2 regions of the Candidatus Macondimonas diazotrophica genome follow, and region 2 is predicted to be linked to the other one. Evidence: predicted binding sites of a transcription regulator. Region 2 holds the regulator's gene; the other holds the start of a gene.
The links. The regulator FNR, encoded in region 2, switches genes on or off when oxygen is low (the NO sensors DNR and NnrR bind a similar motif). The targets are predictions, from matches to a motif close to TTGATNTANATCAA.
Positions count from the first base shown of each region.

Region 1: the regulator FNR is predicted to act here: its motif matches at 9,513-9,526, upstream of hemN (oxygen-independent coproporphyrinogen III oxidase).

Region 1 covers NZ_SRIO01000001.1:73,745-89,459, reverse strand. Annotated here, with positions in the region: gene hemH (ferrochelatase) at 1-832, shown strand, start outside; gene E4680_RS00420 (HNH endonuclease) at 836-1,441, opposite strand; tRNA gene E4680_RS00415 (tRNA-Leu) at 1,765-1,850, opposite strand; gene E4680_RS00410 (sigma-54 dependent transcriptional regulator) at 2,027-3,454, shown strand; gene E4680_RS00405 (RNA polymerase sigma factor FliA) at 3,781-4,500, shown strand; gene E4680_RS00400 (hypothetical protein) at 4,627-4,863, shown strand; gene E4680_RS00395 (PilZ domain-containing protein) at 4,914-5,624, shown strand; gene pyk (pyruvate kinase) at 5,560-7,026, opposite strand; gene E4680_RS00385 (helix-turn-helix domain-containing protein) at 7,412-8,044, shown strand; gene hemN (oxygen-independent coproporphyrinogen III oxidase) at 8,078-9,451, opposite strand; gene fabB (beta-ketoacyl-ACP synthase I) at 9,561-10,778, opposite strand; gene fabA (3-hydroxyacyl-[acyl-carrier-protein] dehydratase FabA) at 10,825-11,337, opposite strand; gene pdxH (pyridoxamine 5'-phosphate oxidase) at 11,451-12,068, opposite strand; gene E4680_RS00360 (Zn-ribbon domain-containing OB-fold protein) at 12,125-12,526, opposite strand; gene E4680_RS00355 (acetyl-CoA acetyltransferase) at 12,523-13,719, opposite strand; gene pmbA (metalloprotease PmbA) at 14,000-15,376, shown strand; gene maiA (maleylacetoacetate isomerase) at 15,539-15,715, shown strand, end outside.
Region 2 covers NZ_SRIO01000002.1:74,713-90,427, forward strand. Annotated here, with positions in the region: gene E4680_RS01915 (TIGR01458 family HAD-type hydrolase) at 1-13, shown strand, start outside; gene E4680_RS01920 (macrolide family glycosyltransferase) at 279-1,520, shown strand; gene E4680_RS01925 (hypothetical protein) at 1,615-2,064, shown strand; gene E4680_RS01930 (beta-galactosidase) at 1,982-3,181, opposite strand; gene E4680_RS01935 (acyl-CoA dehydrogenase family protein) at 3,178-4,323, opposite strand; gene E4680_RS01940 (acyl-CoA dehydrogenase family protein) at 4,336-5,805, opposite strand; gene fnr (fumarate/nitrate reduction transcriptional regulator Fnr) at 5,857-6,618, shown strand; gene E4680_RS01950 (sulfite exporter TauE/SafE family protein) at 6,505-7,326, opposite strand; gene ccoS (cbb3-type cytochrome oxidase assembly protein CcoS) at 7,323-7,499, opposite strand; gene E4680_RS01960 (heavy metal translocating P-type ATPase) at 7,496-9,949, opposite strand; gene E4680_RS01965 (FixH family protein) at 9,953-10,432, opposite strand; gene ccoG (cytochrome c oxidase accessory protein CcoG) at 10,429-11,853, opposite strand; gene E4680_RS01975 (hypothetical protein) at 11,850-12,167, opposite strand; gene ccoP (cytochrome-c oxidase, cbb3-type subunit III) at 12,177-13,085, opposite strand; gene E4680_RS01985 (cbb3-type cytochrome oxidase subunit 3) at 13,082-13,255, opposite strand; gene ccoO (cytochrome-c oxidase, cbb3-type subunit II) at 13,259-13,873, opposite strand; gene ccoN (cytochrome-c oxidase, cbb3-type subunit I) at 13,896-15,335, opposite strand; gene E4680_RS02000 (alpha/beta fold hydrolase) at 15,592-15,715, shown strand, end outside.

The sequences.
Region 1 (15,715 bases), on a different contig from region 2:
TCTGCGCGTCCGGCCGCGTCGCAGCGCGGAGGCCTATGATAGTGTCTGGATGACGGAAGGATCACCCCTGTTGGTGTATTCCCGGCGCCAGGCCACTGCGCTACAAGGGATCTTGGACCGGCAAGCCCCGGGCGTGTATCAGGTCGCCGTGGCCATGCGGTACGGCAGCCCGCCGATGACGGTAGCGCTCGATCGCCTGTGCGCCTCGGGTTGCGAGCGCATTCTGGTGCTGCCGCTCTATCCTCAATATTCGGCGACGACAACCGCGTCGGTGATCGATTCGGTCGGGGCTTGGCTGAGCGCTCAGCGCGCGCTCCCGGAAGTGCAGTGGGTCAACCAGTATGCCTGCGCGCCCGGCTATATTGCGGCGCTTGCCGCCAGTGTCCGCGCCTATTGGGACCGGATGGGTCAGGGCGAACGCCTGTTGATGTCCTTCCATGGCATTCCTCAGCGCTACGCGGATCTGGGCGATCCCTATCCAGTGCAATGCCAGATGACAGCGCAGGCCCTAGCTGCGGCGCTCGCACTCGAACCGGATCAATGGACGATGGCGTTTCAGTCCCGCTTCGGACCCACCCGGTGGCTCGGCCCCTATACCGACGACGTGCTGGTGGAATGGGCGACTCACGGGGTGCGGACTGTGGATGCGCTGTGTCCTGGGTTCGCGACCGATTGCCTCGAAACGCTGGAGGAGATCGCAATCCGCTATGCCGGGGAGTTCCAAAAAATGAACGGCACGCTGCGCTACATTCCGGCGCTCAACGATGCGCCTGATCACATGGAATTTCTTGCAGATCTGGTGACTTGCCGTACGATGCCGTGGCGGGCGTGACGATCAGTCGAAGGGATGGCGTGTCATCCGTGCATGCAAAGGGCTCGAGCGGGGGAAGTGGCTGCGCAGAAACGCCATCTGGTCCGCCAGCACACGGCGGCCTTTCAGATAGATATATTCCGCATGAGTCGGCGTAAAGGGCACCGCGAGCAGCTGCATCCCGGCTTGTTCCGGCGTCCGCCCCGCCTTGTGGTTGTTGCATCGTTTGCATGCGGCAACGACATTGGTCCAAACGTCTTTCCCGCCCTGACTGATCGGCGTGACATGATCCCGTGACAGGTCGCTGACCGGGAAGCGCCCACCACAGTAGAGGCATAGGTGCCCATCGCGACGAAACAAAGTGCGGTTGCCGAGGGGTGGCGTGTAGCGGTCGCGGAGCTCGTGAATGACATGGTTGTGGCCAAAGGTGGCCAGGATGGAATGAATTTCGATCACGCTGCGCTGACCGGTTAGAGCGTTGAAGCCGCCGCGAATGCAATAGAGCGACGCCCCCAGAGCGTAGGCCACTTCTCCGAGGTGGTGCAGGCGCGCCGCCTGCTGGTAATCGATCCATTCCAGCGGCATGCCACTGGCGTCGGTGCGCAGAACATGTTGATTCAAGTCGTGCATGGGGTACCCCTGGCGGCAGACCCGTCTCTTCCTGAAGCTCGCCCTTGTATGTCAGAACGGCACTGAAAATGCAAGGCCGGGAATGCGGCGAAGGACGCATTGCGAGGGTGCGCACGCATTGGTTCCTCGTGCCGTGCCCAGTTCGCTCGCCCGGCTGGCGCTTCCAAGATGCCAGCGGGATATGAACAGGATGTGTCGGCACACTGGGTCCGCAGCGCAGCACGGCGCAAGGTGGCGATCGCAACGTCGGACAGCCGCGCGCTGAAACGCCTTGGCCGGAGTGGCCGCAGGAGTCATGGTGCATGGGGGAGCCGAGGCGACTTTGGTGCCCGGGGCCGGACTCGAACCGGCATGGGACAAGCCCGAGGGATTTTAAGTCCCTTGCGTCTACCGATTTCGCCACCCGGGCGCTCGGCCCGCGTATTGTAGCCTACTGACTGATTCTCGCCGAGCGACTCGTCAGTGGGGCGAAGGCGGCTACATCGCAGTAGACAAAAAATTGACAATTTCGTCCCCCGCTGCCCAAGATAACCCCAATTCTGAAAACAAGACGTTCAGTTGATGGGTTCTGGAGGCAAAAGGGGCATGGGTCAGGCAAAAATCCTAATTCTGAATGATGATCCGCGCCAAGCAGAACTCCTGAAAACCATCCTCGGTTTCATCGATCTTCAGGCCGAACAGGTTCGTGACCCGGCCAATTGGGACTGGTCGCAGTGGGAACGCAAGGAATGGGCTGCGGTTTGCGTCGGCCAACTCGATTCTCTTGAGCTGCGCGACGCTTCTCTGGCTCGTCTGCATCAGCAGGCACCCCACCTGCCGATCCTTTGGCTGGATTCAGGATCGCCGGGACCAGCCAATCATCCACTTTGGCCCGTGAAACAACCCGTGCGCCACGAACAGTTGGTCGAAACGCTGCGTCAGGTCGATCTGTATCGGCAAGGCACCGATATGAAAGGGCGGCCGCGTAACGTCGAGTTGTTCCGCAGTCTGGTCGGTAATTCCCGGGCGATTCGCAATGTCCGAAAGCTGATCAGTCAGGTCGCAGGCTCCGATGCCAATGTATTGATTCTGGGTGAATCGGGCACGGGGAAGGAAGTCGTTGCGCGCAATATCCATTATTACTCGACGCGCCGCAACGCACCGTTCGTGGCCGTGAACTGTGGAGCCATTCCCGGGGAACTGCTGGAGTCTGAACTTTTCGGTCATGAAAAGGGTGCTTTTACGGGTGCGGTGACTAGCCGGGAGGGGCGATTCGAGGCAGCGCAGGGCGGGACGCTATTTCTGGACGAGATCGGCGACATGAGTTTGCCGATGCAGGTCAAGCTGTTGCGGGTCTTGCAAGAGCGGGTCTTCGAGCGCGTGGGCAGCAATCGCAGCGTTCCGGCCGATGTTCGGATCGTCGCGGCGACGCATCGGGTATTGGAAGACCAGATTGCAAAAGGACTGTTCCGTGAAGACCTTTATTATCGCTTGAATGTATTTCCAATCCAAATGCCGCCGTTGCGCGATCGGATCGAGGATCTGCCGCTGTTGCTGGAGGAGATTGTTGCCCGCCTGGAGCATGAGCGCGGCACCTCCGTCCGCCTGACGCCGGCCGCAGTAATAGCGTTGTGCCAGTCGCGCTGGCCCGGAAATGTTCGGGAGTTGGCCAATCTGGTCGAGCGGCTCGCCATTCTTCATCCTTTCGGTAGCGTCGACTTGGCCGATTTACCGGAGAATTATCGCGGTAAAGTGGCGAGCGACGATGAGGCCGAGAAACTGCCCGCGATTCACCCTGCCTTGGAGTCTTTGTCCGGCAGCGATGGATCGGCCATGCCGCGGTTGCCGCGCGAAGGATTGGACCTCAAGCAGCACTTGGCGGATATGGAAATGCACCTGATTCGGCAAGCGTTGGAGGCCAGTGACGGGGTGGTATCCCAAGCCGCAAAGTTGTTGCGGCTTGGCCGAACCACGCTGGTTGAAAAACTACGGAAGTACGGCCTGATGCGATCGGATCTCCCGACCGATCATTGACCACGATTCCTTCCGCCTCCTGTTCTGCCTTCTCCTTGGATCGAAACTTGGCGCTTGGCGCTCGTGCTCGCGTCCAGCGCGTCAGAATTCTGGCGGTCCGCACGCCATCGGCGTTTGCTTGGTTTGCAGTGCCCCTATAAAAGATAAATAAAAACAATAAATTATATTTTTCATTTGCCCTTCTTCTCTGCTTGGAACGTTTCCTGCTTTAGATGGCCGCCGAAAGAGCCACAGCAACTGCTGTCGGAAATTCGGCGTTCGGGAGACAACCTAAGCCCTCTCTGCAAACTGGAAATAAAGAGGGGGTTCCAAAATGGAGAAGAGCCATGATGCAGCCCGCTCACAATGAAGCCCGTCAACAGCATGATCTCGTTGTCCAGCATGCCCCGCTGGTACGGCGGATTGCACAACACCTGGCCAGCCGATTGCCGGCCAGCGTCCAGATCGACGATCTGATTCAGGCAGGCATGATCGGGTTGCTGGAGGCTGCGCGGAACTACGATGCCAATCAAGGTGCGAGCTTCGAGACCTACGCCGGAATCCGCATTCGCGGCGCAATGCTCGATGAAACACGCAAGGTGGACTGGGCACCTCGGTCCGTACATCGAAAAGCGCGTGAGATGGCGACGTTCGTGCATGAGTTGGAGCATCAACTGGGGCGCGTGGCCAAGCCAGCCGAGGTGGCGGCCGCCATGCAGATCGATCTTGATCAGTACTATCAGATCGTCGAAGACGCGGCCGGATGTCGCGTATTGAGCCTGGATGAGCCGGATAATGGCGTTGTCGATGCGGGCGAGATCCCCGGCGATGGCGATCGGGACGATCCGGCTGAGCAGATCGAAGCGGATGGCTTTCGGGCGGTTCTGGCAGAAGTGATGGCGGGTCTTCCGGAAAAGGAATGCCTGGTGATGTCGTTGTACTACGAGCAGGATTTGAATCTGCGCCAAATCGGCGCGGTCATGGGAGTCAGTGAGTCGCGCGCCTGCCAAATTCACAGCCAGGCGGTAAAGCGTATCCGGAGCCGAATGGCGGATTGGGTCAGGTAACCGTCAACAGAAAATCCCGGGTTGTCAAAAAACTGGCGAACTGACAATTGATTGGCGCGGAAATCCTCAAGTTGACGGAAAGCTGACCGATACACTCTTCGGTTGGGTTAACTGAGGACAAGGGCCATGCAAGGAAAACGCATTGTTGGAACTGCCGGAATTCAGGAACAGGTGTGCACGACTGCTCCTCAGTCCGCTGGGGGTCTGGTGGTTGTTTCACTGTTGCAGCAATTGGGGGAGCGTTGGTCGGAGGCTCAGCGAATCGCACATCTTCGCGACCTGGTGATGGCCAAGGCTTATCGGCCGGATGCGCAGCGTATGGCGGCGAAATTCATGAATCAGCAACGGAGTGAAACCACGTGATGGTCTTTTGGTGCTCGACGTAATGAGTCGTTCGAGTTCGGATGGTTGCGATGGGCCAAGGCCATAAACACCTTGGAGGGCGTGGCTACGAAGTCATCCGAGGGCAGCAGCGTATCCATGATCTGTTGGCGGAGTGGGCTTCCGACCTTACCAATGTGACCGTTTGTGTGGAGGATTCGACGGAGCTACCCGCCAGGCTGGTGCCGCTTGCAGATGAATGGGTGATTCGTCGGCTCGATGCAATTCCGGATGCCGTGATGGTGGAAGGCCCGCAGCCTCGTCTCGTATTGAAGCGAGGCGGGCAGCGCCTGGAGGTCAGTTGTCGGCAGACGAGCCAGCGGGCGTGCTGCTTTCACTTGGGCCGCCCGACTTATATGCGGTATGCGCAAATGCGTGATGAAGGCCGAATCAAACTCGGTCACGCCGCGCCCGTGCAGCTGACATTGTTTCCGGCTTCGCCGAGTGCGGTTCGAGCAGACGTGCTGGATTTGTCCCTCGGTGGCATGGGGGTACTGTTGTCATCTGCGGTTTTACCGACGCTGCCGCATGAACGGTATCCGGCGATGCTCCGTTTTCCGCTGGGAACACTGGAAACCTGCCTGGAGGTTCGGTCGGTTCTTCCGAATGCAGAGGCAAACGATCAGTGGCGAATGGGCGCTCGATTCGATGAGCTTCAGATTGCGCAGCGCAACTTGCTCAGGGACTTCCTGAGCGGTCAGCAACGGATGCAGCGGTTTCCCCCCGCTTTTCATCCAAATTGAAGATTTCAACGAAATTGCTGGCGTCCGGATGGGCCCGAGAGGGGCCGTGCGTCATGACCACCGTGCCGCGACGAATCCCCTGCTCGGTGCACCACGCCCGAGCCACTTCACGCCAGACCACATCGGTACTGTCGACCTGAACGGGAACGACACCGTAGGAAAAGCATAGATCCTGACAGGTTTTGGCGGCGCTGCTGAACGCAATCACGGGGCAGGGAAACTTGAAGCGCGCAAGCCGGCGAGCTGTTGCGCCACTATCGGTCGGTGCAATGACCACGGGTGGGCGAATCTTGTGAACCAGATCGGCAAGGTCTGGCGCCATCAGTTCTTCTACCTTCTGAGCACGCTTCTTGTCGGGTTCAAACCACGCCGAATCAAGCGCAGGACGGGATTTCTCCGTCGCCAGTGCAATCCGTGTGAGCATGCGCACGGCCTCGACGGGATATTGCCCGATCGCTGATTCCTCCGACAGCATCACGCAGTCTGTCCCATCGAGTATGGCATTGGCCACATCGGTGGCCTCAGCGCGGGTGGGACGTCGATTCTCGACCATGGATTCAAGCATCTGGGTTGCGGTGATGACCGGGCGCCCGAACTGCTTGGCCCGCCGGATCAACGTTTTCTGCGTCAGTGCGATCGATTCGATAGGGGTTTCGACACCGAGATCTCCACGTGCCACCATGATGCCATCACAGGTGGTGAGGATATCGTCAATTTCCTGCACCGCGATTGCGCGTTCAATCTTGGCGATCAGAAAGGGGTCGAAGCCCAGCTGTCGAGCGCGCGCACGAACCTCGCGCACGTCGTCTCCGCGCTGCACGAAGGACACGCTGATGGCATCGACGCCTGCCTCGAGCGCCATCTCCAGGAGCTGCGCATCGCGGCTAGTGAAGGCGCTGCGGCCCAAATCAATGCCGGGAACATTCATGCCATTGTGGGAGAGCAGATTACCGCCAACCTGAACACGGCAGGTGATTTCACGTCCCTGGATCGATCGCACCTTCAGCTGGATGAAGCCGTCATTGAGATAGATGACTTCTCCGGGCTTGATGGCATCCGCGAGGCCAGAAAAATCATACGGAATACCGCTCGTGTCGCTGCTGGAACCTTCGATCAGGCGGACCTCTTGGTCTCGGCGCAGGGCGATGGGTGAAGGATCGAGGTGTCCCACGCGCATCTTGGGCCCAGGGAGATCGGCCATGATGGCCAGCCGGTATCCGGTCAGCCGGCTGGCATCCCGCAAGCGGTGAATGGTACTGCGATGACTCTCGGCATCGCCATGGGCCAAGTTGAGTCGCGCAATACTCATTCCGCTGCGCAGCATGCGCTGGAGAATATCCGGCCGCCGGGACGCAGGGCCGATGGTGCACACCAGCTTGGTATGCGCTTTGGGTATGGGCAGATGGCGCATGGCATTCTCCCGATGGCGCGGCGGCAACAGCAGTATACCCATTTGGCTGCCGAGCAAAAAAACAGGGAGGGGGATCCCTCCCTGTTCAATGCGCCATCTTTCCGGAGAGCGGGAAGATGCTGGCCGCGAGGCGAAAGCCTAAGCCGAGCAATCTTCCCGTGAACTAGACTAAGGCGAGATAGGCTCCGGGAAATTGACCTGCATCAAGGGAACCGCCGATCCCCTTGGGGGACAATGATTCCAAGTTTTCTCATCCGAGTATTCGAAAATGGCGTCGTTTCCCAATCGTCCCGTGCCCAACCGCGCGATCCAGCGCACGTGTGTCAATTGTTCCTTGAGCGAGCTGTGTGTTCCCGTCGGCTTGGACCCGGCAGATATGGAACGACTCGATCAATTGGTGGAACGACAGCCGCCGCTGGAGTCCGGGGCCCATCTGTGTCGGGTCGGAGAGCGTTTCACCACGCTTTTCGCGGTTCGCTCCGGCTGTTTCAAGAGTTACCGGATGGACAGTGAAGGCCGCGAGCGGGTTCTGGCGTTCCACCTTCCGGGGGAGCTGATCGGGCTTGATGCGATTTACCCCGGCGTCTATCAGTCGAACGTCGTGGCGCTCGACATGGGTGGCGTCTGCGCGCTGCCCTACAGCGATCTGAGCCGCCTTGCGTCACAGATTCCGCGTTTGCAGGAACAGATCTTCCGGTTGCTGAGCAAGGATCTTTCGGCCTATGCCTGGTTGGCTGGCGACTACAGCGCCGAGGAGCGGGTCGCGGGGTTCCTGCTTGATCTGTCGAATCGTTACCGCGAGCGGGGCTATTCGGACCGCGTGTTCAATTTAGCCATGCCTCGGCGCGACATCGCCAACTATCTCCGGCTTGCGACCGAAACGGTCAGTCGGGTGATCACGCGCTTCGAGCGAGAAAGCCTGATCCACACCGAACGGCGTGAAGTCAGCCTCCTCGACCTTGACGGCCTGAATGAACGAGCCAATCACTGCCTTCAGGCACTAGGGTAAGCCGCTTGTGCCGGCGCGGGCTTGCCGTTGCGGCTAGATCAGTCGGGAGTGCGAAGTCGTGGTCGGGTTCCGATTGAGGTAGGCATCGAACGGGAAGGCGACTGCGCGAAGCAAATAGCGGCCTTGCGGTGTCACCTCCAACGCCTTGGTCGTGATTCGCACCAGGCCATCGGCGGCGGCCGATCCCAGCGCGCGCAGCTCGTCGGTGAAGTATGCTGAGAAATCGATGCCATGGCGCGCCCGAATGTCGTCATAGGCGACACGCCCCTGACACATCAGCTGCTGAATCACATCCTGGCGCAACAAGTCCTCGCGTGTCAGCGCAATGCCGCGCCGTATCGGCAGGTCACGCTGGTTCAGGCACGCGGTATAGTCTTTCAAGTCTTTGGTGTTCTGCGCATAGCACGAGCCGATCTGGCTGATGGCGCTGACGCCCAGGCCAATGAGGTCGCATCCCCCGAGCGTCGAATAGCCTTGGAAGTTCCGGTGTAGTCGACCTTCGAGTAGCGCGATCGCGAGCGAATCGTGGGGCTTGGCGAAATGATCCATGCCGATGTGGCGGTAATCGGCTGTCGTCAGCCGCGCCACGGCCTGCGCCAACAGTCGCAGCTTTGCGTCTGGATGGGGCAATGCATCGACCGGGATGCGGCGCTGTGCCTTGAAACGACCGGGCAGGTGCGCGTAGCTGTAGAGGGCTACGCGGTCCGGGTTCAGCTCAACCACTTGATTCAGCGTCACGTCGAAACGTTCTGGCTCCTGATAAGGCAGTCCATAAATCAGATCCAGGCTGACGGAGTCGAAACCCGCTCTCCTGGCTGATTTGATGATCTGTTCGGTCTGCGCGTAGCTTTGGTGGCGGTTGATCGCCGATTGCACCACCGGATCGAAGTCTTGAACGCCGATGCTGATGCGGTTGAATCCGATGTTGCTCAGCGTCCCGAGATCCATCGCATCGAGGTTGCGCGGGTCAGCTTCAATGCTCATCTCGACGGTCGGGGCAAATCGGAAATGCGCGCGCAGTACGGAAACCACCTGTGCCAGTTGCTCGGTCGTGAGAAAGGTGGGGCTGCCTCCACCGAAGTGCACCTGAACCACCGCCTCGGGGTTCTCCAGCATCGCTGCTTTGAGTGCGATTTCCTGCGCCAGACTGTCCAGATAGTGGCGGATGTGCTCGGGCTGCCGGGTGATTTCCCGATGGCAGCCACAGTAAAAGCACGGGCTGGGGCAGAAGGGGATATGGAGATACAACGACAGGGGGGCCGCGGCGCGGGTTCGCAAGGCGCGCTGATGCTCGCCCGCGCCGAATCCGGGATGGAAGCGATCCGCCGTGGGGTAGGACGTGTAACGCGGCCCGCGGGTATCATAGCGCGATACCAGCGCGGCATCGAAGATGTCTGCGGGCGTCATGGACAATGACCATCCTCTTGGGAAACTCCCTGTGAGGATAGCCCATAGCCCAATTTCCACAATGACTTACGTCAAAATTGCAGGCCGCTCGTAGCGGCCTGCATGGGGCTTAGCAGTCGTGGCGCGAGAACACCAGCGAAGCGTTCGTGCCGCCGAAACCGAAGCTGTTGGACAGGATGGTGTTGAGCTTCACCCCGTCGCGTCGTTCGCGGACGATGGGCAGGCCTTCGGCTTGCGGATCGAGTCGATCAATGTTTGCCGATGCAGCAATGAACCCTTCCCGCATCATCAACAGACTGTAGATCGCTTCGTGCACGCCAGCGGCGCCCAACGCATGTCCGGTCAGGGATTTAGTGGAGGCGAGCGGCGGCATGGCATCGACGAAGACTTCCCGCAGGGCTTCGAGCTCGCGTACATCGCCCACCGGCGTGCTGGTGCCGTGTGTATTGATGTAATCGACGGGTGTCGCGACGGTTTCCAAGGCTTGGCGCATGCAGCGTACGGCGCCTTCGCCGGAAGGGGCAACCATGTCGTAACCATCCGAGGTGGCGCCATAGCCGACCAATTCAGCGTAAATGGGGGCGCCGCGGCGCAGGGCATGTTCACGCTCTTCCAGTACCAGGATGCCGCCCCCCCCGGAAATCACGAAGCCATCCCGATCGGCGTCGTAGGTCCGTGAGGCCTTCTCCGGCGTGTCGTTGTACTTGCTCGACAGCGCGCCCATCGCATCGAACATGAAAGCCATGGTCCAGTTCTCTTCCTCGGATCCACCGGCAAAGACGATGTCCTGTTTGCCGAGCTGGATCTGTTCCATGGCGTTGCCGATGCAATGGGCACTGGTCGCGCAAGCGGAGCTGATCGCGTAATTGATGCCCTTGATCTGCGCGCCGGTGGCCAGACAGGCCGATATTCCGCTGCACATGGCCTTGGTGACCATGTAGGGGCCGACCCGACGGACGCCTTTGGCTCGCAAGGTGTCGATCCCTTCCTGAATGCTCGCATGGGAGGCGCCGCCGGCACCGACGATCAGTCCCGTGCGGACGTTGGACACCAGGTCGGGAGTCAGCTGGGCATCGGCGATGGCCTCCTGCATGGCCACCCACGCGTAGGCATGGCCATCGGCCATGAAGCGCATCAGCTTGCGATCGATGAGCGCCTGAACGTCTAGCCCGATGGAGCCGGCCACCTGGGATCTCAATCCCTGTTCGGCATAGGTCTCCTGGAACGTAATGCCGGAACGGCCTGCGCGCAGGCTATCCAAAACCTCGGCCTTGTTGTTCCCGATACTGGAGACAATCCCCAGACCGGTCACGACGACGCGTTTCATCGGTATCCTTCCTCCACTGTGGTGCGGTGCGATTTCATTCGAGTCCTCAAAAGTCGGACGTCGAGGTGAAAAGCCCGGCACGCAAATCCTTGGCGGTATAAATCTGGCGGCCGTCCACGCTCAGCGTAGCATCCCCGATACCCATCACGAGTTTTCGCAGGATGACGCGTTTCAGATCCACTTGATAGATCACTTTCTTGGCATTGGGCAATACCTGACCGGTGAATTTCACCTCGCCGACACCCAGGGCGCGGCCTCGGCCGGGGGCGCCCAGCCACGCCAGGTAAAAGCCCATCAGCTGCCACATGGCGTCGAGGCCCAGGCAGCCCGGCATCACGGGATCACCCTGAAAATGACATTGGAAAAACCAAAGGTCGGGCCTGACGTTGAGTTCAGCGATGACCTGTCCTCTATTATGCCCCCCCCCTTCTTCGCTGATGTGCGTGATCCGGTCGAACATCAACATCGGCGGTAAAGGGAGTTGCGCATTGCCGGGGCCGAACATCTCACCGCGGCCGCAGGCTAACAGATCTTCTAGATCCAGCGAAGAAGGTCTCACATCGGGCTCCAGGTCGCGTTTGTCCCGTGGGGAAGAATGAAAAAGTGGGTGATAATTCCTCACCCCGATGAACAAATCAAGAGGGCCGGGTCAGGGCAACAAGCGATGGGTTCTCAGGGGGCAAGGCGCTCCAGAGACCAAGTCTGGTCCGTTCGGCGCTGGTAGAGCAAACGATCATGCAGCCGATCTGCCTGAGCCTGCCAGAATTCGAACCGCAGGGGGAACAGGCGGTATCCACCCCAATTAGGGGGGCGGGGGATGTCTTTGTTGGCAAATTCATGAGTGAAACGTGCGATTCGTGACTCCAGATCCTCTCGACCTTTCAGGACGTGGCTTTGAGGAGAGGCCCATGCCCCGATCTGGCTGCCGCGTGGACGGCTACGAAAATAGGCATCGGACTCAACCGGGTCGATACATTCGACACTACCTTCAATACGCACCTGCCTGAGCAGAGCAGGCCAGTAGAACAGGAGCGCAGCCGACGGATTATGCGCGAGTTCCTCGCCCTTGCGGCTTCCGTAATGGGTATGGAAGACAAACCCGTCCTCATCGAACTGCTTGAGCAGCACGATGCGAATACTCGGCCGTCCATCCATTCCCACAGTGGCCAGAGCCATCGCATCCGGTTCGGGCGGGTGCAGTGGCCGAGCGGCATCATACCATTGTCGGAACAGTTCTCCGGGATGCGGAGGGGCCGTATGCTCATTCAAAGTGGCGACACGGATAGTCACGGTCTCTGCTCGGCATAAGAGTGCAGGCGGGACGATCGTCCCGCCTGCTGGATCGGTCACGCGGGTTCGAAGACCGGGAAATGGCGCCCCTTGGGCAATTCTTCCCAGGATACCTTTACCTTCATGCCCACTTGCACCTCTTCCAGAGGGCAGTTGACGACGTTAGTCATCATCCGCACACCTTCCTCGAGCTGCACGATGGCCACCACGTAGGGAACGCGCGGACCCATCGCGGGATTGCCGGGCTTGCGCATAATGCTGAACGCATAGACTTCGCCCAACCCCTGGGATTCGCGCCATTCCACGGCGCCGGTCTTCGGCGAAATCACGACCGCTTCGCGCGGGTAGTGATAGTAGCGCTCCGTTTCCGGACTGTACTGGAGCATCAGCTTCTTTTCTTCGGTCGCCTTCCAGAACGGTTCGGCGTGGGGCGAGGTGCCCATCATCATGCGGCTCATAGCGTTTCCTCCGTACCCAGGACCACAGTGGAGCAGGCGGACAGGACTCCGCCCACGCCGTGCGCCACGGCCAGCTTGGCATCGGGCACCTGCCGGGGACCACATTCGCCGCGCAGCTGTTTGGTGGCTTCGACCAACAGGAACATGCCGTACATCCCCGGATGGGTGTACGAAAGGCCGCCGCCGTTGGTGTTGGTCGGCAGTGCGCCGCCGGGGCCGAGCTTGCCGTCCTCTACGAAGCGACCGCCTTCGCCTTTTGGACAGAAACCCATGTCTTCCAGCGACATCAGCACGGTGATGGTGAAGGAATCATAGGTCATCACCAGATCGATGTCCTTGGGGGCCACACCGGCCATGTCGAAGGCCTTCGGTGCGGAGACGGCACCCGGAGTCACGGTGAGTTCCGGCATTTCCGAGACCATCATGGCGTGATCGTGGTGCGTGCCGGCGCCCAGCACGTAGACGGGCTTTTTCTTCAGATGACGGGCGCGTTCGGCGCTGGTGATGACGACCGCGCCGGCACCGTCGGTGACGAGACAGCAGTCATAGCGGTGCAGCGGGTCACAGACCAAGGGGGAGTTCAGAACATCCTCAATGGTCATGGGATCCTGATAGCGCGCGCGGGGATTCATTTCCGCCCACTTGCGGGTGGACACGGCAATCTGCGCTAGCTGCTCGGATGTCGTGCCGTACAGATGCTGGTGGCGGCTGGCGGCCAGGGCATAGGCGCCTGCGGGAAGCATGAGGCCGGCCGGCATTTCCCATTCCAGGAAGGGGGGCGGGTTCTTGCGGTCGAAGGCGTTCATCATGGCCGCCATGCCGCCGGTCAGTCCGCCCTTGGAACGCGGCGTCTGGGCATAGACCGAGACCGCGACTTCGCACAGGCCGAGGGCGATCGCCGCAGCCGCATGCTCCACGTGGACCTCGAAGCTCGAGCCTCCGGTCATGGTGCTGTCGGTGTAGCGCGGGCGAATGCCCAGATGCTCCGCCAATTCCATGCTCGGCATCATCATGCCGGTGCAGAACAGGCCATCCACATCGGACAGCTTGAGTCCGGCGTCTTCCAACGCAGCATGGATGACTTTGACTTCGAGCTCCCGCTCGCTCAGATGAAGCTCGCCGGTCGGCGAAACCTCGTCTGCGGCGCCGACGATTGCCGCCTTGCCGCGCAGATACCTAGAATCGTAGGCCATCGTTACGTCCCTATAATGGGTGAGTGTACTTCCCTGTGGTTGTGGCGTCCCGTCTCGGCGACGGGTGCGCAAGACCGAATTGGCTTGGATTCCCCGCGCAACTCCACATCTCAGGAGTAACGAATCAGGCTAGGAGATTCGATCGCCAAAGGCAATAGGAAAAACGCTGTATTGGCATGTTCGGGCAGCTAACCGGGGATCGGCGATCCGGTGCGCCCAGTGCGCTGGCAGGCTGTTAGAATTCACCGGGAGTGGACATGGATGGGTTTGCAGCATCGTGATTTATGATTCGACTTCGCCGGGGTCGCTGCCCGACCTCCGCTTACAATTGCCCGCACTGGAGGCCGCTGTGGAGCGGGCGCTCGCCTGTGCGCGCTCGGGCGGCGCGGATGCGGTTCAGGCCGAGATCGGACTTCGAGTCGGCTATTCGGTCAGTGTCCGCAGCGGGGAAGTCGAAACCCTCGAGCACGAACGCGACCGCGGTTTGGGCATCACCGTCTATTTTGGGCAGCGCAAAGGGGCCGCGAGCACCACGGACCTGCGTCCCGAGGCGATCGACCAGACGGTGAAGGCTGCGTGCGACCTGGCGAACCATACCGAGGCCGATCCGGCAGCGGGGCTGCCCGATCCGGGGACACTGGCATGGACCATTCCCGAGCTCGATCTCTATCATCCTTGGGCGCTGACGCCGGAGGAAGCCATTGAGCGGGCGTTGGCCATGGAAGCGGCAGCCCTGGACGCCGATCCGCGGGTGAAGAGTTCTGAAGGCGCGGGAATCCAGACCGGGTTGGGGATTTCGGTTCTGGCCAACAGCCAAGGGTTTCGTGGCGTGCGGTGCGGATCCTCCCACGGCCTCGGTTTGAGTGTGGTAACGCAGGCAAGTGGGCAGATGCAGCGAGATGGGTGGTATGAAAGTGCCCGGCTTGCGAGTCGATTGCCGGATGCCGAAGCCGTTGGTCGACACGCCGCCGAGCGCGCCTTGGCGCGCCTGGGTGCGCGTGCCCTGTCATCTCGCAGCGTACCGGTACTGTTTGCGCCGGAAGTCGCTCGCAGTCTGATTCGACATTTCGTCGGTGCAGTGAGCGGCGGGTCGCTGTATCGCCAGATGAGCTTCCTGCAGGACAAGCTGGGTCAGCAAATCATGAGTCCCGACTTGCATGTGCATGAACAGCCGCACCTGCCACAGGCCATGGCCAGCGCCGCGTTTGATGGGGAAGGGGTGGCCACCAGCCCCCGGGACTTGGTTCGCGACGGTCTCCTTGCGGGCTACGTTCTGGATAGCTATTCGGCCCGCAGGTTGGGTCTGCGTTCCACGGGGAACGCCGGCGGTGTGCACAATCTCGCCGTGGCGCCGACCTGTGGGGGCGGCGAAGCTGAAATGCTGCGGTTGCTGGATACCGGCCTGTGGGTCACTGAGCTGATGGGGCAGGGCGTGAATCTCGTGACCGGGGATTATTCGCGTGGCGCCGCTGGTTTCTGGGTGGAACGCGGACAGGTCGTTCACGCCGTCGAGGAAGTCACCATTGCCGGTAATCTAGCCGACTTGTACCGGCGGATCGTGGCGGTGGGCGACGACGTGGATGCCCGCGGTAGCATCCATTGCGGCTCGATTCTCGTCGAGTCCATGACGGTTGCGGGTGACGGTTCCGGGGCCTGATGCATCGATCCCAGCGGCCCGGCAGCATGGTTGTAAGAGCGGCCATGGCGCCGTCCACTGCGGGGATTTTCAGTTTTCGCGAGCTTGACCGGGCAGATCCCGCTCAAGACGCTCCTACCTGCCCGCATCAGACGGGCTGTCTCCAAAAAGGGCCAAAAGCCGATGGAACTTTATACCTATCACCGCAGTGTTGCTGCGCATCGCGTCCGGATCGTCCTGAATATCAAAGGTCTTTCCTGCGAGTACCGATTTGTCGACATTGCCGGCGACAAGCTGCAGCGTTACCAATTCCGGGCGCTAAATCCGCAAGGGCTGGCGCCGGTACTTGTGGATGAAGGT
Region 2 (15,715 bases):
TGCGATGGGGTAAGTGATTCTCGGCCGCTTCTTTCCCAGTCCGACACGATACGCCCTGCAGGGTGGCGCTAGTGCTGACCCATGGCGGCTCCAAGTGTCTCCAAAAGCAGACGCGTGGCGTGCGAGTGGCGGTCCTTGCTAGGGTCCCCCTTCATGTCTAGCGACGACTGCCGATGCAGTGAAAAGGCGCGGTATGAATAACGGTGCCGCAGGCTCGATTCCTTCGGTCATGAAACCGTGTCCCAGAATCGAGAATTACGAGAAGTAGAGTAGATGCGATGAGCACAGCCGTTCTTTTCAATCTGCCCGGTGCGGCCGGACATATCAACCCCACCGTTGGGTTGGTGTCTGAACTGATCGCTCGCGGCGAGCGGGTCATCTATTACGCGGGAGAAGACAGTCGCCTGCAATTCGAGGCGCTGGGCGCGACGTTTCGCACCTATCATCCATTTTTCGAGTATCAGCATAGTGCAGAGGTGGCCACTTCCTTGGGCGCAGCGACCTTCATGATGCTGGATCATGCCGAACGTGCCCTGACCGGCCTGGTCGAAGTGATGGAGAAAGACAAGCCAGATTATATTCTCTACGACTCCTGCTGCATGTTTGGAAAATATTTGGCCAAGCGGCTGGGTGTCCCGGGAATTTGTCTGGTCACCACGATCGTCAGTTCACCACTGTTGCTCATGAGCGATCCAGCGCTGCTGATGAAGGTCGCCCGGGATATCACCATGATGACGCCGCAGGTTTTGCGCACTCGGCGCCGTGTGATAAATCTGTTGAAATCCGTCGGCGTGAAATATCGCAATTTGATTCATCATGGCTTCGATATCTTTATCAATGAAGGCGATCTGAATCTCGTTTTTCTGGGGCCGGCATCCCAGCCCATGCCGAAAATGCTGAAGAAGCACTATGTCCTAGTGGGTGCATCCATCCCGGAAGGGCGCGATCCAGCCATGGACCTGCCCGCCAACTGGGGGGGCAGGACACCCTTGGTGTATGTCTCCTTGGGAACGGTCCATAACGCCAAGCAGGATTTTTACCTCAAATGTTTCAAGGCGTTGGCCGATCTGCCGTGCAAAGTCGTCATGTCGGTCGGCAAAAACACGGATATCGCTGCGCTGGGTCCAATTCCCGCCAATTTCCTGGTTCGCAATCGCGTACCGCAACTGGACATCCTCAAGCGCGCGCAGGTGTTCGTGAGCCACGGTGGCATGAACAGCATCAATGAAAGCACCTATTTCGGCGTGCCGCTGGTCATGGTGCCGCAACAGTTCGAGCAGGCCTTCAATGCACGCCGTATTCGCAAGCAAGGTGCGGGGCTCATGATCAAGCCCGAGCATCTCACGGTGGAGAATCTTCGTGCTGCGGTGAATGACATCCTCACCCACGAGCATTACCAGCGTAACGCCTCCCGATTGAGCCGGCAGATTCGGGCGCTGGGCGGGCATGTCGGTGCAGCGGACGAAATTCTGCGGTTCACGCATGGTGATGCGCGGCCGAGCCTCCGCAAAACTGCCTGAGCAGGTCAAAGGCCAACGCGCTAGCGCTGTGGGCCGTGAGACCGTGCATTTCAGCGAACGCCTGTGGGCTTTCGCGGTCACGCTGGGATTGGTCGTGACCCTGCTGGCCGCGCAGCTTTTCACGACCATGATGCAGATTGGTCTGTTTCACGTATTCCGTCTGCGGATCGACGCCATCGTGTTCGGGGCGACAATTGCAGGACCTGAAATATCGCTTCTCCCCTGGCTGATTGGTGCCGGAGCCTACATGCTGGTGGCCTTCCGGCATTGGAAGCGCTTGCTGTGGTGCGCAGCGCCCGTCGCACTCATGCTGTTGGGTGACGGGTTGAGTGGCTTGCGGGGTCTACGGGCTGAATCAGCTGGCGCAGCAGCCGGCATCGGCTGGGTGCTGGAGTTCGCGGGCGGGATCCAGTTTGCAGTTGGCGGTAATCTCCCGGCAACAGCTGGATTCATCATCGGATTTATCGTGATGATGAAGAAGCTTCTCTTCGATCTGCTGGTTGCGCAGCCGATCCCGCATCCCGTTCAACTTCGCGAGCGATGAGGCTTCGATAGCGCTGCCATGCGGCTTTGGGCGTTCGATCGGATGTGACCAAGCCGAAATATCGTTCGCGTCCCGCCTCATTGCGGTTATCCAAATACTGGTAGAAGAAGATGCCGATCGCACCGGCTTGACGGCTGGCCTGACTCACGGCCTCGAGGTAGTCCGCCTGCAGGGTTTCGGTCCAGGGCGGCTTTTCGGTGTGCATGCCGGTTTCCAGAATGAGGATGGGCCGTCCGCCGCTGGCTTGACGCGCGCGTGCGATTTGGCCCTTGATGCTGTCGACCAGTGCCAGATCGGGAACAAAACCCGCCGGATAGGTGTGGATTCCGACCACATCGTAGTCGATCAGGCGGTTCATGCGTTCGATGCCGGATTCGAAAAAGGCCAACGGTGTGACGCTGATGATCAGCTCAGCCCCAGGGGCCTGGGTGTGTACGGCATGAGCGAGTGTCTGCATCACCCGATTCATGAAATCCGGCGTCCAAACGCCGACACGCCAGCCGATGAGACTGTGGACGTTGGGGATGTTGAACTCGTTTTCCACCGCGAAGCTGTGGATCCGATCCGCGAAGTGGCGGGTGGTTGCTTCGGCATAGTCTTCCAAGGCAGCAAGATAGTCCGCTTCGTCCAGATTCCGCGTCCAAGCTGGCGCGATCGGGCGGTTGCCATTGTAACCGGCGCCAATTTTCCCGACGACCGCGAGACCGCGTTGGCGCGCGGCATCCACGAGGAGGTCGAAGAAAGCGAAATCAAAGGGCGATTGCGGATCGGGCTGAATGCGGGACCACGCCAGATCGATGCTTAGCCACCGAATGCCCGCATCGGCCATTCGGTCAATGTCGGAAAGCGTCAGTTCGTAACCGGGCAGATCGACATGATAGGCCACCAATCCCCACCGAAAAGGCGGTTCCGCAGCATCGCCAGCAGGCGTGAGTCGCTGCGAGTCGACGCCCAGGCTTGCATGCGAGAATCCCAGCAGGATCGCGACCGCCAGGTGGCGGAGTCGTTGCTGGATTTGGAGCCCCCTTTCCTGCCGTAGCGGACGGAGCGAACGGAAGAGTCGCGGCAAGCCGGAAAGCGGGATGCGACCCGGGAGCCGCATCCCGCCAAGACTCACGCCGCAGCAGCCATCAAGTCGGCATACCGCTTGAGGTGGAAGTCAGTGGTTCCGAACTGCGAGCAGAACATGGTCAGCCGGCGGAAGTAATGACCGATATCCAGTTCTTCGGTCATGCCGATGCCGCCATGCATCTGAACTGCCTGCTGGGCGATAAGACGCGCTTTTTCGCCCACGAACTGCTTGGCAGCTGATACCGCCATGCGTCGCGCGACCGGATCGGAATCCGTCACTTTCAGGCTGGCCATCAGCACCATGGAGCGGCATGCTTCCACAGCGGTGAACAGATCCACCGCGCGATGCTGCAGCGCCTGGAAGGAGCCGATGGGGACGCCGAACTGCTTGCGGGTCTTGAGGTAGTCGACCGTTTTGCGCATTGCGGCGTGCATGGCACCCAGGGCATCGGCGCAGGCCGCCACAGTGGCATGATCGACTGCTTCGTCGAGCGCATCGAAGCCGGCACCTTCGCTGCCGACCAGTGCATCGGCGTTGACCTGAACGTTGTTCAGCCGCACGTTGCCAGCGTGGCTGCCGTCCATTGTGCGAAAGCCTTTGATCTCGACACCTGCCGCTTTGGTATCGACCAGGAACAGCGAGATCCCGTTCGTGTCCAGGCGCTCTCCACTGGTCCGGGCAGAGACGATCAGCACATCCGCGGAAGCGGCGCCCAGCACGACGGCCTTTTCACCGTTGAGTACATAGCCTGCGCCGTTCTTTTCGGCGCGGGTCTGGACATCGGCGGTGTTGAAACGGCTTTCCTGCTCGGTGTAGGCCACGGCGAGCAGCTTTTCCCCGCCAATCAACGCGGGAATCAGGCTTTCTTTCTGCGCATCACTGCCGTTGCGCGCAATCAGGCCGCCGGCGAGCACGATGGCGCTGAGGTAGGGTTCGAGCACCATGCCGGTGCCGAATGCTTCCATGACCTGAACGATGTCGACGATGCCGCCGCCCAAGCCGCCTTGCTCTTCGGCGAAGGGAATGCCCAGCCAGCCCATATCCGCGAACTGTTGCCAATGAGCTCGGCTGAATCCATTTTCTTCGGCCAGAACCTTCTTGCGTGCATCGAAGCTGTAATCATTGCGGATGAACTTGTCGACCGCGTTGCGAATGAGCTTTTGTTCTTCAGACAGATTGAAATCCATATCAGCGTATCCTTACTTGAAGTTCAGACCGAGAATCATCTTGGCGATGACATTTTTCTGTACCTCGTCGCTGCCGCCATAGATCGTGGCGGCGCGGGTGAAGGCGTAGCGCATCATGGTGCTGGCGTACTCGGCCGGTCCCACCTCGCCTTCTGCCTTCCAGGGCCAGGCGTACTGGCCGGCAAGTTCCACGCCGAGTTCGGACAGTTCCTGCTGGACAGCGGTGCCGTCAAGTTTCAGGAGGGAAGATTCCGGCCCCGGCGCCTTGCCCGCGGCGGTGGCCGCCAAGGTCCGCAGGTTGGTGTATTCGAGCGCAGTCAGGTTGATCTCGGCCTTGGCCAGTTTCTGGCGCAGATTGGGGTCGTTCATCAGCGGTTCGCCATTGGCGCCGTTTTCACGTGCCATGCGCTTCAAATTGGTCATGTGGACCTTGCTGTCCGCTACGCCTGCGATGGTGGTGCGCTCGTGGGTCAGCAGATACTTGGCCACGGTCCAGCCCTGGCCTTCCTTGCCGACCAGATTTTTCTTCGGCACCCGAACGTCGGTGAAGAAGGTTTCGTTGAGATGGTGTTCGCCATCGATGGAGATGATCGGACGGACCTCGATTCCAGGGGTGTCCATATCGATCAGCAGGAAGGAGATCCCTTCTTGCTTCTTGCCTTCGGTGCTGGTGCGCACCAGGCAGAAAATGCGATTGGCCCAGTGGCCGTAGGTGGTCCAGATCTTGGAGCCATTGACGATATAGTCGTCACCGTCGGAAACCGCCATGGTCTTGAGACTGGCAAGGTCCGAGCCGGCGCCGGGTTCGGAATAGCCTTGGCACCACCAGTCATCGCAGTTGCGGATGCGGGGGAGGTAGTAGTCCTTCTGCTCCTGCGTGCCGAAGGCCATGAGCACCGGCCCCAGCATGATGATGCCCATGGACAGGCCAATAGGGGCATTTGCGCGGGCGCGCTCCATGTCGAAGATATAGCGCTGGGTGGCTGTCCAATCGGGGCCGCCGTACTCCTTGGGCCAACCGGTGACCAACCATCCCCGGCCGTTCAGGATACGCTGCCACGCTACCAGCTCGTCCTTCGACAGCATGATCCCGAGCTCGGTCTTGCGCTTCAGGTCCGCCGGTAGATTCTGCGCGAACCATTCCCGCACTTCCTGCTGGAAGGCCAGCTCCTCGGGGGAAAAATCGATATTCATTCGTGCTCCTTGCTTGTGAAAGGATGAACTGCCCCGTGGATGTCGATTCGGGGTTCCATCGGCTTTTCCATGCGACCGCCGGACGGTCGCTGAAAGCGACCATTTTAGCGGAACGGCGAGTTCGAGCGAAGCATTCTGGTGCGGGCAGTCTGGCAGCCCGTCGTGCAGAAAGCGGCACGAATCGATTCTGGAGCGCGATTTCACGGCGTACGTCTTGACCTGAGTCAAGTGAGAGGACTCTAATTGAACGGGATCCGAGTCTGTTTTTCTGGGCGCCTGCCGCCGCACGCTGCCTCTTTGGCCCCCTCATCAGCATCGAACGTCGACTGGAAAACGCCAATGACCGAAATCGTGCAATTCCGGGAACTGAAACGTGCGTGCGGAAATTGCAGCTTGCGAGAGCTGTGCCTGCCGTATGGAATCGATCAGGCGGATCTGCGTCTGCTTGAGGATCTGGTACAGCGCCTTCCCCCCAAGACTCGCGGCAAAGCGCTGTTCGTCCAGGGCGATCCCTTGAAATCCATTTTCGCCATCCGCACGGGTTCGGTGAAAAGCGTCACGCTGGGGGCAGATGGCGCCGAGCAGATCACGGGTTTTCATTTTCCTGGGGAGCTGGTCGGTTTCGATGCCATCGCCGGGGAGTTTCACGACTGCTCTGCTGTCGCACTGGAAGATACCAGCTTGTGTGAGATTCCTTTCGAGCGGCTCGATGAACTCAGTGGGCAGGTGCCGGGCCTGCGGCGGCAGTTGATGCGATTGTTGTCCCGGGAGATTCAGCAGGAGCAGCATCTGCTGTTGCTCCTCGGCAAGAAGGGCGCCGAAGCGCGCCTGGCGGCGTTCCTGTTGAGCCTGTCCAGCCGCTTCGCCGGGCGGGGCCTGTCGCCGACTCGGCTTCACTTCAGCATGGCGCGGGGTGAAATCGCCAACTACCTCGGGTTGGCCGTGGAGACCGTAAGCCGCCTGTTCGCCCGATTCCAGCAAGACGATCTAATCGCTGCGGATGGTCGGGACGTGACACTCCTCGATCTGCCCCGACTCCACGCAGTGGCTGAGGTCGCTCCCGATGCCACCACCTCCATGTCCACCCGGAGCAAGTGCTGACGCCGTACTGTGCGGATGACCGTCCATGTGACGGGCCATCATCAGCGGCCCCGTTGCCGTCCACACGCCGAAGCCGATGACCGTGAGGCCGAACAGCCGGCGCACCTCCACGGCCGCCAGAGCGCGCTGCAATCGTTGCCCGAGCAGCCCCAGGCTCAGCATGGCGGGAAGGGTGCCGAAGCCGAACGCCAGCATGATGCTCGCGCCCGCCGTTGCGCTACCGCTGACCAGTGCAGTCAGCAAGGCGCTGTAGACGAGGCCGCAGGGGATCCAGCCCCACAGCGCGCCGAAAGCCAGAGCCTGCGCGGCGCTGCGGCGTGGATCGAAACGCCGGGCCAGCGGACCGATGCGGCGCCATAGCGGAATGCCGAGCCGTTCCAGACGCCGCAGTCCCGTCCAGCCGATGGCCACATGCAGACCGACGGCGATCATCATCAGCCCCATCATGAGACGGAGCGCTCCGCCCCAGGCCAGTGCCTCGCCGGTCAAGGCGCCAAGCTGCCAACCCAGGCTGCCGACTAGGGCGCCAGCCAGCGAGTAGCTGCCCAGGCGTCCTGCATTGAATGCCAGGATACGGCCAGGCCGCGCGCGCGCGGCGCTGCTTCCCGCCAACGAGGCGATGCCGCCGCACATGCCCAGGCAGTGCGCGCTGCCCAGTGTGCCGGCGACCCATGCGGACAGGAGACCGAGCTGGATGACGGTGCTCACGGCGCTTTCTCATCGGCATCGGTGTCGGGCGGGGGCGGATCATCCATCAGCATGCGCCAGGCCGGACTGTCGAGGTCATCGAACTGGCCTGTGTGAACGGCCCAGAAAAACGCAGCCACCGCCAGGCCGACCAGGACCAGACTCAACGGAATCAACAGGAACATCGCGTTCATGAGGGCTGCGTCGCCATGTCGGACGTTGCGGATACCGATCGCCGGGTCGGGCGATAGAGGCGCTGCGCATTCAGAACGACCAGCACCGAACTGATCGACATCCCGAGGGATGCCAGCCAAGGCGTCACCAGGCCGGCCGCCGCCAGCGGGACCGCCACGGCATTGTAGGCCAGTGCCCAGGCCAGATTCTGGCGGATGATCCGTTTGCTGCGCCGAGCGGTGCGAATCAGATCCGGCAGGACGCTCAAACGGTCCTGGAGGAGGATCAGGTCAGCGCTGGTTTGAGCCAGCGCTGTGCCGCTGGACATGGCGATGGAGACATCGGCCTGAGCCAGCAAGGGCGCATCATTTACGCCGTCGCCCACGGCGAGCACACGCGTCCCCCCGGTCTGCAGGGTTTCAAGCAGGGCGAGCTTTTCCTCGGGACGCAAGCGTGCATGCGCCCGATCGCATCCCACGGCATCGGCGATCGCGTCAACGGCGCGGATCGCATCGCCGCTGGCGATTTGACTTTCAACGCCCAACCGGCGCAGTTCGGCCAGTGTATCTCGCGCATCGTGGCGAACCGGATCGCTGACCGCGAACCACGCCAGAGGGCCCGCATCATCACCGAGCAGCAGCCAGCTCGATCCGGCGTCCTCGGGCGTCGCGGGCGGTGTGGATTGCCACAACGCGGCTGTGAAGTCGGCGCGTCCCAGCCGCACTCGCCGGTGACCCATGCGTCCTTGGACGCCCTCGCCGGCGATCAGGCGGACATCGTCGGCGGTCTCGGCCGCCGGCGCGGCAGCGGTGAATGCGAGGGCCAAAGGATGACGGATCGTGCGTTCCAGCGCGGCGGCTTCAGCCAAGGCCTGTTCGCGGGTGATGTGTTCGCGCAGGAGCCGGACATGCGTGATCTGAGGTTTCCCGCGAGTGAGTGTCCCCGTCTTGTCGAAGATGGCGTGTCGCGTATCGCTCAGGGTTTCGAGCGCTGCCGTGCGCAGCACGACAACCCCGCGGGTGAGCAGATGCGCGGTTGCGGCGACCAGGGCCGTCGGCGTGGCAATCGACAGCGCGCAAGGGCAGGTGACCACCAATACGGCCAGGGCGACGTTCATGGCCTGCTCGGGGTCGGCGCGCCACCACCAGGCGCAGAGGGCCGCCAGCAGCAGAACCGTCGGCGCGAAGAGAGCCGCCAGCCGATCCGCCTGGGCGGCATCCGGCGGCCGTTCGGCCTGGGCTTTGCGCAGCAGACGGCCGATGTGCGAAATCGTGGTGTCGGCGTTGCAGGCCGTCACGTCCATTCGCAAGGCTGCAGTACCGTTCATGCTGCCCGCGATGACCTGCTCGCCACATGCCCGATAAACCGGCTTGGATTCACCGGTCAGCAGGGATTCGTCGATCCAGGCGCCTTCATCCAGTACCCGCCCATCTGCCGGCAGTGCGCTGCCGGGCGCGACCCGGACCCGGTTGCCGGGCATGAGCTCTTGCAGGGTAATGGTTTCGACACCGTCGGCGGTTTCTCGCAGGCAAGTATCCGGCAACAGCCGCGCCAGCGCATCGCTGCTCTCGCCGGCTCGGGCACGCGCCGCCGCTTGCAGGAAGCGCGCGAGTGTCAGGAAGAAGATGAACATGCAGACCGTATCGAAGTAGACCGGCCCGGTCCCGATCAGCGTATTGCGAGCGCTGGCGATGAAGGCGATGCCGATGGCGATGGAAACCGGCATGTCCATGCCGATGCGATAGACGCGCAACCCGCGATAGGCCTTCTGAAAAAACGGCGCGCCGGCGTAGAACACCACCGGCGTCGTGATCAGCAGGCTGATCAGTTTCAGGAAATCGGCATAAGTCGGATCCATGCCATGAAAATCACCGCTGTAGAGTGACAGCGCGTAGGTCATCGCCTGCATCATGCCCAGCCCGGAGACCGCCAGCCGCTTGAGCGCCTGACGTCGTTCGCGCACATGCAGGGCGCTGGCCTGACCGGCTTTCTGGGGATGCGGCGGATAGCCCAGAGCTGCGAGCCGCTCCAACATACGGCTCAGGCGAGTTTGGGCGGGGTCTAAATGCAGCAGAACACGGGCATTGGCGGCATTGACCTGGACACCGCGCACGCCCGGCTCATTGCCGAGTGCGCCTTCGATCAGCCAGGCACATGCCGCACAATTGAGGTTTTCCACCAGCAGCTCTGCCTCCAGGCTGCCATCGGGTCGCGTGACGACGAAGCTGCGTTGGGCCTGCGGGCGATCGTAGGCGATAAAACGGGCCTGTTCGGTCGGTTCGACCGGCGCCACGGCGGGTGTGGTGCGCCAGCGGTAATATGCGCCAAGACCTGCCGAATCGATCCATTGCGCGGCCATTTCGCAGCCCACGCAACACACGGGTTGCACCTTGCCATGGATGACGACCTGATGTCTGGGGTCGCTGTCGGGGACCGGCTGGCCGCAGTGGAAGCAGTCGGATGCCGGCATGATCTAGCCTTCCCGCGACACCAGCGGAACCAATCGCGTGGCGTCGGTGCCCGGCCGCCAGCGTCCTTCCAGAACCCAGCCAGCCTGACTTTCCAGGCGCAGCACGCGCGGTTCGCGCAAGCCATTGGGCAGGCGCGCTTCATATTCGCCCGGTGCGAACGGTTGCAGAATGCTGATCTGATCCCGGTCCGGCAGGGTCGGATGTAACCAGCGCAGGGTCAGGGGTGTATTTGCCGTCTCGCCGCTCACGCGCAGGTAGAGACGCTCGCTGTCGAGCCGAAAGCTCAGCGTTGCGCTCGTGGGCCCTGGAATGGCGTCCGGTTGGAGCGCAATTCCGACGCGACTGAACCGGTCCGGAAGCAGGGTGTCCGCGTGCTCCACGGCAATCCACAGGGTGATGAATCCGCCGATCACAGCCGCTGCCGGGGGCAGCATCAGAAACCAGGGCCAGAATTGGCGGTACCAGGGCGGTGAGATATTCATGGTGTTTGCGTCGACCTCGGGCCCAGGAAACGGGCGGTTTCACGAATGACGGGGGCATCGGGATCATCCACGGTATGCAGAATGAGCTCGACATCCACCGAGCCGCTGACGGCGCTTGCGGGCACCTGAACCCGGGCCGGAATCGGTTGAATGGCGCCGGGTGGGAGGGTGATGGTGGCCGGATCGCTTTGCGCCTGGATTCCCGTGATGCCTCTGGCTTCGAGCCGATAGCTGTGCGGGGTTTCACTGCGGTTGTTGATCTTCAAGGTGTAGCTGTTCTCGATCCGACCGTCGTCCAGGGTCCGGTAGAGCGCATTGCGATCGCGCAGCACATCCATCGACAGCACCGGCCGGGTGAGAATTGCATACACCGTCAGACCGCCGGCGATGAGGAGAATGGTCGCGTAGATCACAATTCGCGGCCGAATGACGTGGGTGGCTTTGCCGTCCAGCGCATTCTGGGTCGTGTAGCGGACCAGGCCTCGCGGATAGCCCATGCGATCCATGACCTGGTCACACACGTCGATACACGCGGCGCAGCCGATGCATTCATATTGCAGCCCCCTGCGGATGTCGATCCCGGTCGGGCAGACCTGAACGCACATCGTGCAGTCGATGCAATCGCCCAGGCCAACCTGTTTGGGATCGCTGCCGCGGCGGCGGCTGCCGCGCGGCTCACCGCGCTGTTCATCATAGGAAATGATCAGGCTGTCGCGGTCGAACATGGCGCTCTGGAATCGCGCATAGGGACACATGTACATGCAGACCTGCTCCCGCAGGAAGCCTGCGTTGCCGTAGGTGGCAAAGCCGTAGAAGAACACCCAGAACGATTCCCATGGTCCCAGCTGGAATCGGACCAACTCTGCCAGCAGCTGACGAATCGGCGTGAAATAGCCGACGAAGGTCAGACCGGTCCAGAAACCGATTGCAATCCAGATGGCATGTTTTCCCCCGCGGCGCAGGAGTTTATCGCGCGTCCATGGGGATTGATCCATTTTGATGCGCTGCACGCGATCGCCTTCGATCTTGCGCTCGATCCAGAGGAACATTTCGGTCCACAAGGTCTGCGGGCAGGTGTAACCGCACCATAGCCGGCCGGCCAGGGCGGTGAAGAAGAGGAGGGTCACCGCGGCCAGGACCAGCAGGATGGCGGCATAGATGAAATCCTGCGGGTAGAACGTCATCCACAGGATATGGAACCGGCGTGCCGGCAAATCCCAGAGGATGATCTGGCGATCGCCCCACGGTACCCAGCACAGGGTGTAGAACGCGCCGAGGATCAGGACGAGGGCAATGCGTCGCAATCGCTGATAGGTGCCGGTCACCTCACGGGGATGGATCTTCCGGCGCGCAGCGTAAAGCGAGCCGTTGTCATCTGTCTCGGGCGGCGGTGCGGAATGTCGGGAGGAGGCGGTATTCATGGCATCTCGCGGTTCGAATCATCCGCTGCAGTTCCCTCTGCGCTTGGACCTGCCGGCGTCCTGAGCAGGATGTAGGTAAAGAGGCTGGACAAGGTCGTCACGCCCCAGAACATGAAAAAACCCAAGGTATAGCCGAGTTCCCGGCTGATCTCCCATTCCGGGCAAGTGGCCAGATGCAGCACGTGGGGATCAACCTGGGAGAAAAACGCGGCCGTGGCGACGACCGCGCTGACAAAGGAAGGCCAGAGCACCACCGCAATCGCCCGCGACAGGGCGCCAAGGCGGTATTCCATGTTCTCTGGTGCATCGATCATGGTCGTACCTCAGGGTTTGGGTGGACTGCCCCGATGCGACAGGTGGTACACATACGCGGCCAGCAGGTGGGCACGGTCGGGACCCAGGATCGGCTCATGGGCCGGCATATGACCTTGGCGGCCGCCTCGGATGGTCTGCGCGATGGTGTCCGCCGAGCCCCCGTAAAGCCAGATGCGGTCGGTCAGATCCGGCGCGCCCAGCGCTGTATTTCCCTTGCCGTCCGCACCATGGCAGGCGGCGCAGACTGTGGTGAACTTCTGCTGGCCGGCCGCCGCCAGAACGGGATCGCTCGGGCGTCCGCTCAGGCTGAGGACATGTTGGGTGACTGCGCGCACGCCTTCCTCACCCAGCATGGGTCCGAAGGGCGGCATGACCCCGTTGCGCCCTTTGAGGATGGTCTCCAGTACGGTCTCGGGCGCCGCGCCGTAGAGCCAATCGCCATCGGTCAGGTTGGGAAAACCTGGCCCGCCTTGGGCGTCGGAACCATGACAACCGGCACAGGTGTTAGCGAATAGCCGGGCGGCGGTTTCCATTGCTTCCGGGTTGCGACTCAGTTCCGCAAGCTCGGTGGCGGCGTAGGCCTGGAACAACGGACCGTAGCTTTTTTCGGCTTCGGCGATCTGCGTTTCATAGGCCCCCACCTGGCTCCAGCCCAGGAGTCCCCGGAAGTTGCCAAGGCCGGGGTAGAGAGCCAGATAGATCACCGAAAATATGATGCTCAGGTAGAACAGGTAGAGCCACCAGCGCGGCATCGGCTTGTTGTATTCGGTCAGATCGCCGTCCCAGACATGGCCGGTGGTATCGGTGCTGGCGGGTTCATCTTTGCGTGGCTTGGCTGTCCAGCGGATCAGCCAGACTGCAGCTGCAATGTTCACAACCGTGAGCAGGACGACATACAGGCTCCAGAAACTGCTCATGAACGGCTCCTTTGGTCGGCGCTTTCGAGCGGCTCGTCCTCTTGCAGCGGGAGGCGGGCAACACGGTCAAAGTCTGCAGGCTTGTGCCACAGGTAGGTCCAGGCCACGATGCCGATGAACACCAGCATCAGGATCAACGTGATGAGGCCCATCAGGGTTCCGCTTTGCATGGTTCACCTCTGTCCTGAAAGGGCGACGCCCAAGCCTTGCAGGTAGGCAATCAGAGCGTCTTGCTCGGTCTTGCCGGCCAGTGTTGCGCCAGCGCCGTCGATGTCGGCGTCGCTGTAGGGAACGCCCAGTGTCTTGAGCGTGCGCATGTGGGCAGCGATGGTTTGGCCGTCGACCAGCTTGTCTGCCAGCCAGGGATAGCCCGGCATGTTGGATTCCGGTACGACATCGCGTGGGTTGTTCAGATGCACACGATGCCAGTCGTCCGAATAGCGTCCCCCGACCCGTGCCAGATCAGGTCCGGTGCGCTTGGAACCCCATTGGAACGGGCGGTCATAGACGAATTCGCCGGCGACCGAGTAATGCCCGTAGCGCTCCGTCTCGGCACGGAACGGTCGCACCATCTGGGAATGGCAGTTGTAGCAGCCTTCCCGCACGTAGATGTCGCGTCCCGCCAAGGTCAGGGCGGAATAGGGGGTGACGCCGGGCGCAGGCGTCGTGGTCTGGGCGCTGAAGATCAGCGGGACGATCTGGACCAGCCCGCCGATGCTGATGACCACCGCAATCAGCACGGCCATCAGGGCAATGTTCTTTTCGACGAACTCATGTTGCTGAGACATCCGGGAAACTCCTGCAGCGACTTCAAAGATGGGCGGGGTCAGGCAACAGCACCGGAGCGGGTGTCGTCTTTTCGGCCATCTGGACGGTCTTGAACACATTCCACGCCATCATCACCATGCCGGTCAGGTAGAGGAGTCCGCCGCTCAGGCGGATGGCGTAGTAGGGATAGGTCGCCTTCAGGCTTTCGATGAAGGTGTAGGTCAGCGTGCCGTCCGTATTTACCGCGCGCCACATGAGTCCCTGCATCACCCCCGAGATCCACATCGATCCGGCGTAAGCCGCGATCCCGATGGTGGCGATCCAGAAATGCCATTCGACCAGTCGCATGCTCCACATCTCCCGGCGGCCATACAGCCGCGGGATGAGGGCATACAGCGAGCCCATGGTGATGAAGCCGACCCAGCCGAGTGCGCCGGAATGCACGTGACCGATCGTCCAGTCGGTGTAATGCGACAGGGCGTTGACGGTCTTGATCGACATCATCGGTCCCTCGAAGGTGCTCATGCCGTAGAACGATAGCGACACGATGAGGAACTTCAGAATGGGATCGGTGCGCAGTTTGTGCCAGGCACCCGAGAGGGTCATGATGCCGTTGATCATGCCGCCCCAGGACGGCGCCAGCAGCATCAGCGAGAACACCATGCCCAGCGACTGCGCCCAGTCGGGCAGCGCGGTGTAGTGCAGATGATGGGGGCCGGCCCACATGTAGATGGAAATCAGCGCCCAGAAGTGCACGATGGACAGGCGGTAGGAATAGATCGGTCGTTCCGCCTGCTTGGGCACGAAGTAGTACATCATGCCGAGAAAGCCGGCGGTGAGGAAAAAACCCACGGCATTATGCCCGTACCACCACTGCACCATGGCGTCAACGGCGCCGGCGTAGGCCGAGTAGGACTTCGTCGGTCCGGCGGGCAAGGCGGCGCTGTTGACGATGTGGAGCACCGCCACAGTGAGGATGAAGGCGCCATAGAACCAGTTGGCGACGAAGATGTGGGGAACTCGCCGCTTGATGATGGTGCCGAAGAACACGACGGCGTAGGCGACCCAGACCACGGCGATCAGCAGATCGATGGGCCATTCCAGTTCCGCGTACTCCTTCCCCTGGGTCCAGCCCATCGGCAACGAAATGGCCGCCAACAGGATGACCAACTGCCACCCCCAGAAAACAAAGGCGGCGAGCCCGTCGCTGAACAGGCGGGTATGGCAGGTTCGCTGGACCACATAGAACGAGGTGCCCATCAGCGCGCTGCCGCCGAAGGCGAAGATGACGGCATTGGTGTGCAGCGGGCGCAACCGGCCGTAGCTGAGCCACGGCAGATCGAAGTTGAGCGCGGGCCAGAGCAGTTGAGCGGCGATGAACACGCCCGCCACCATTCCCACCAAGCCCCAAATGACGGTTGCGATGGAGAACTGGCGAACGACGCGATCATTGTAGGTTTCGCTCGCATGAGTTGCCTGCATGGCGGGTTCCTTTTCTTGATGCGTTGAAAATCTGTAAATGGCGGAGAGGTCAGGACGAATTTTGCGCTGCTCGTGGTCGAGGGGCTTTGATCTATATCAAGGCGTGGTTCAATGGTTTTCTGCAGATATATTGAAGTTTCCAATAGTTAGTATGTGGCATTGGCGCCCTGCGCGCGTGACCGGTCTGGTTCTAATTGACATGTAATTGTGGTAAAGACAGAGATTGGATTCGTGCAAATTCCTTCAAAGAGACTTCATGGAAGAAGTTGCTGTCCGCCTCCCGCGGTTGATCCCCGGGACAGTCTGGTCTTATCCCATCAGTCGCGACATGGAACTCCGTGGCCGCGAGTTTCTGCGCGGACGATCCACCCTGCTCCATT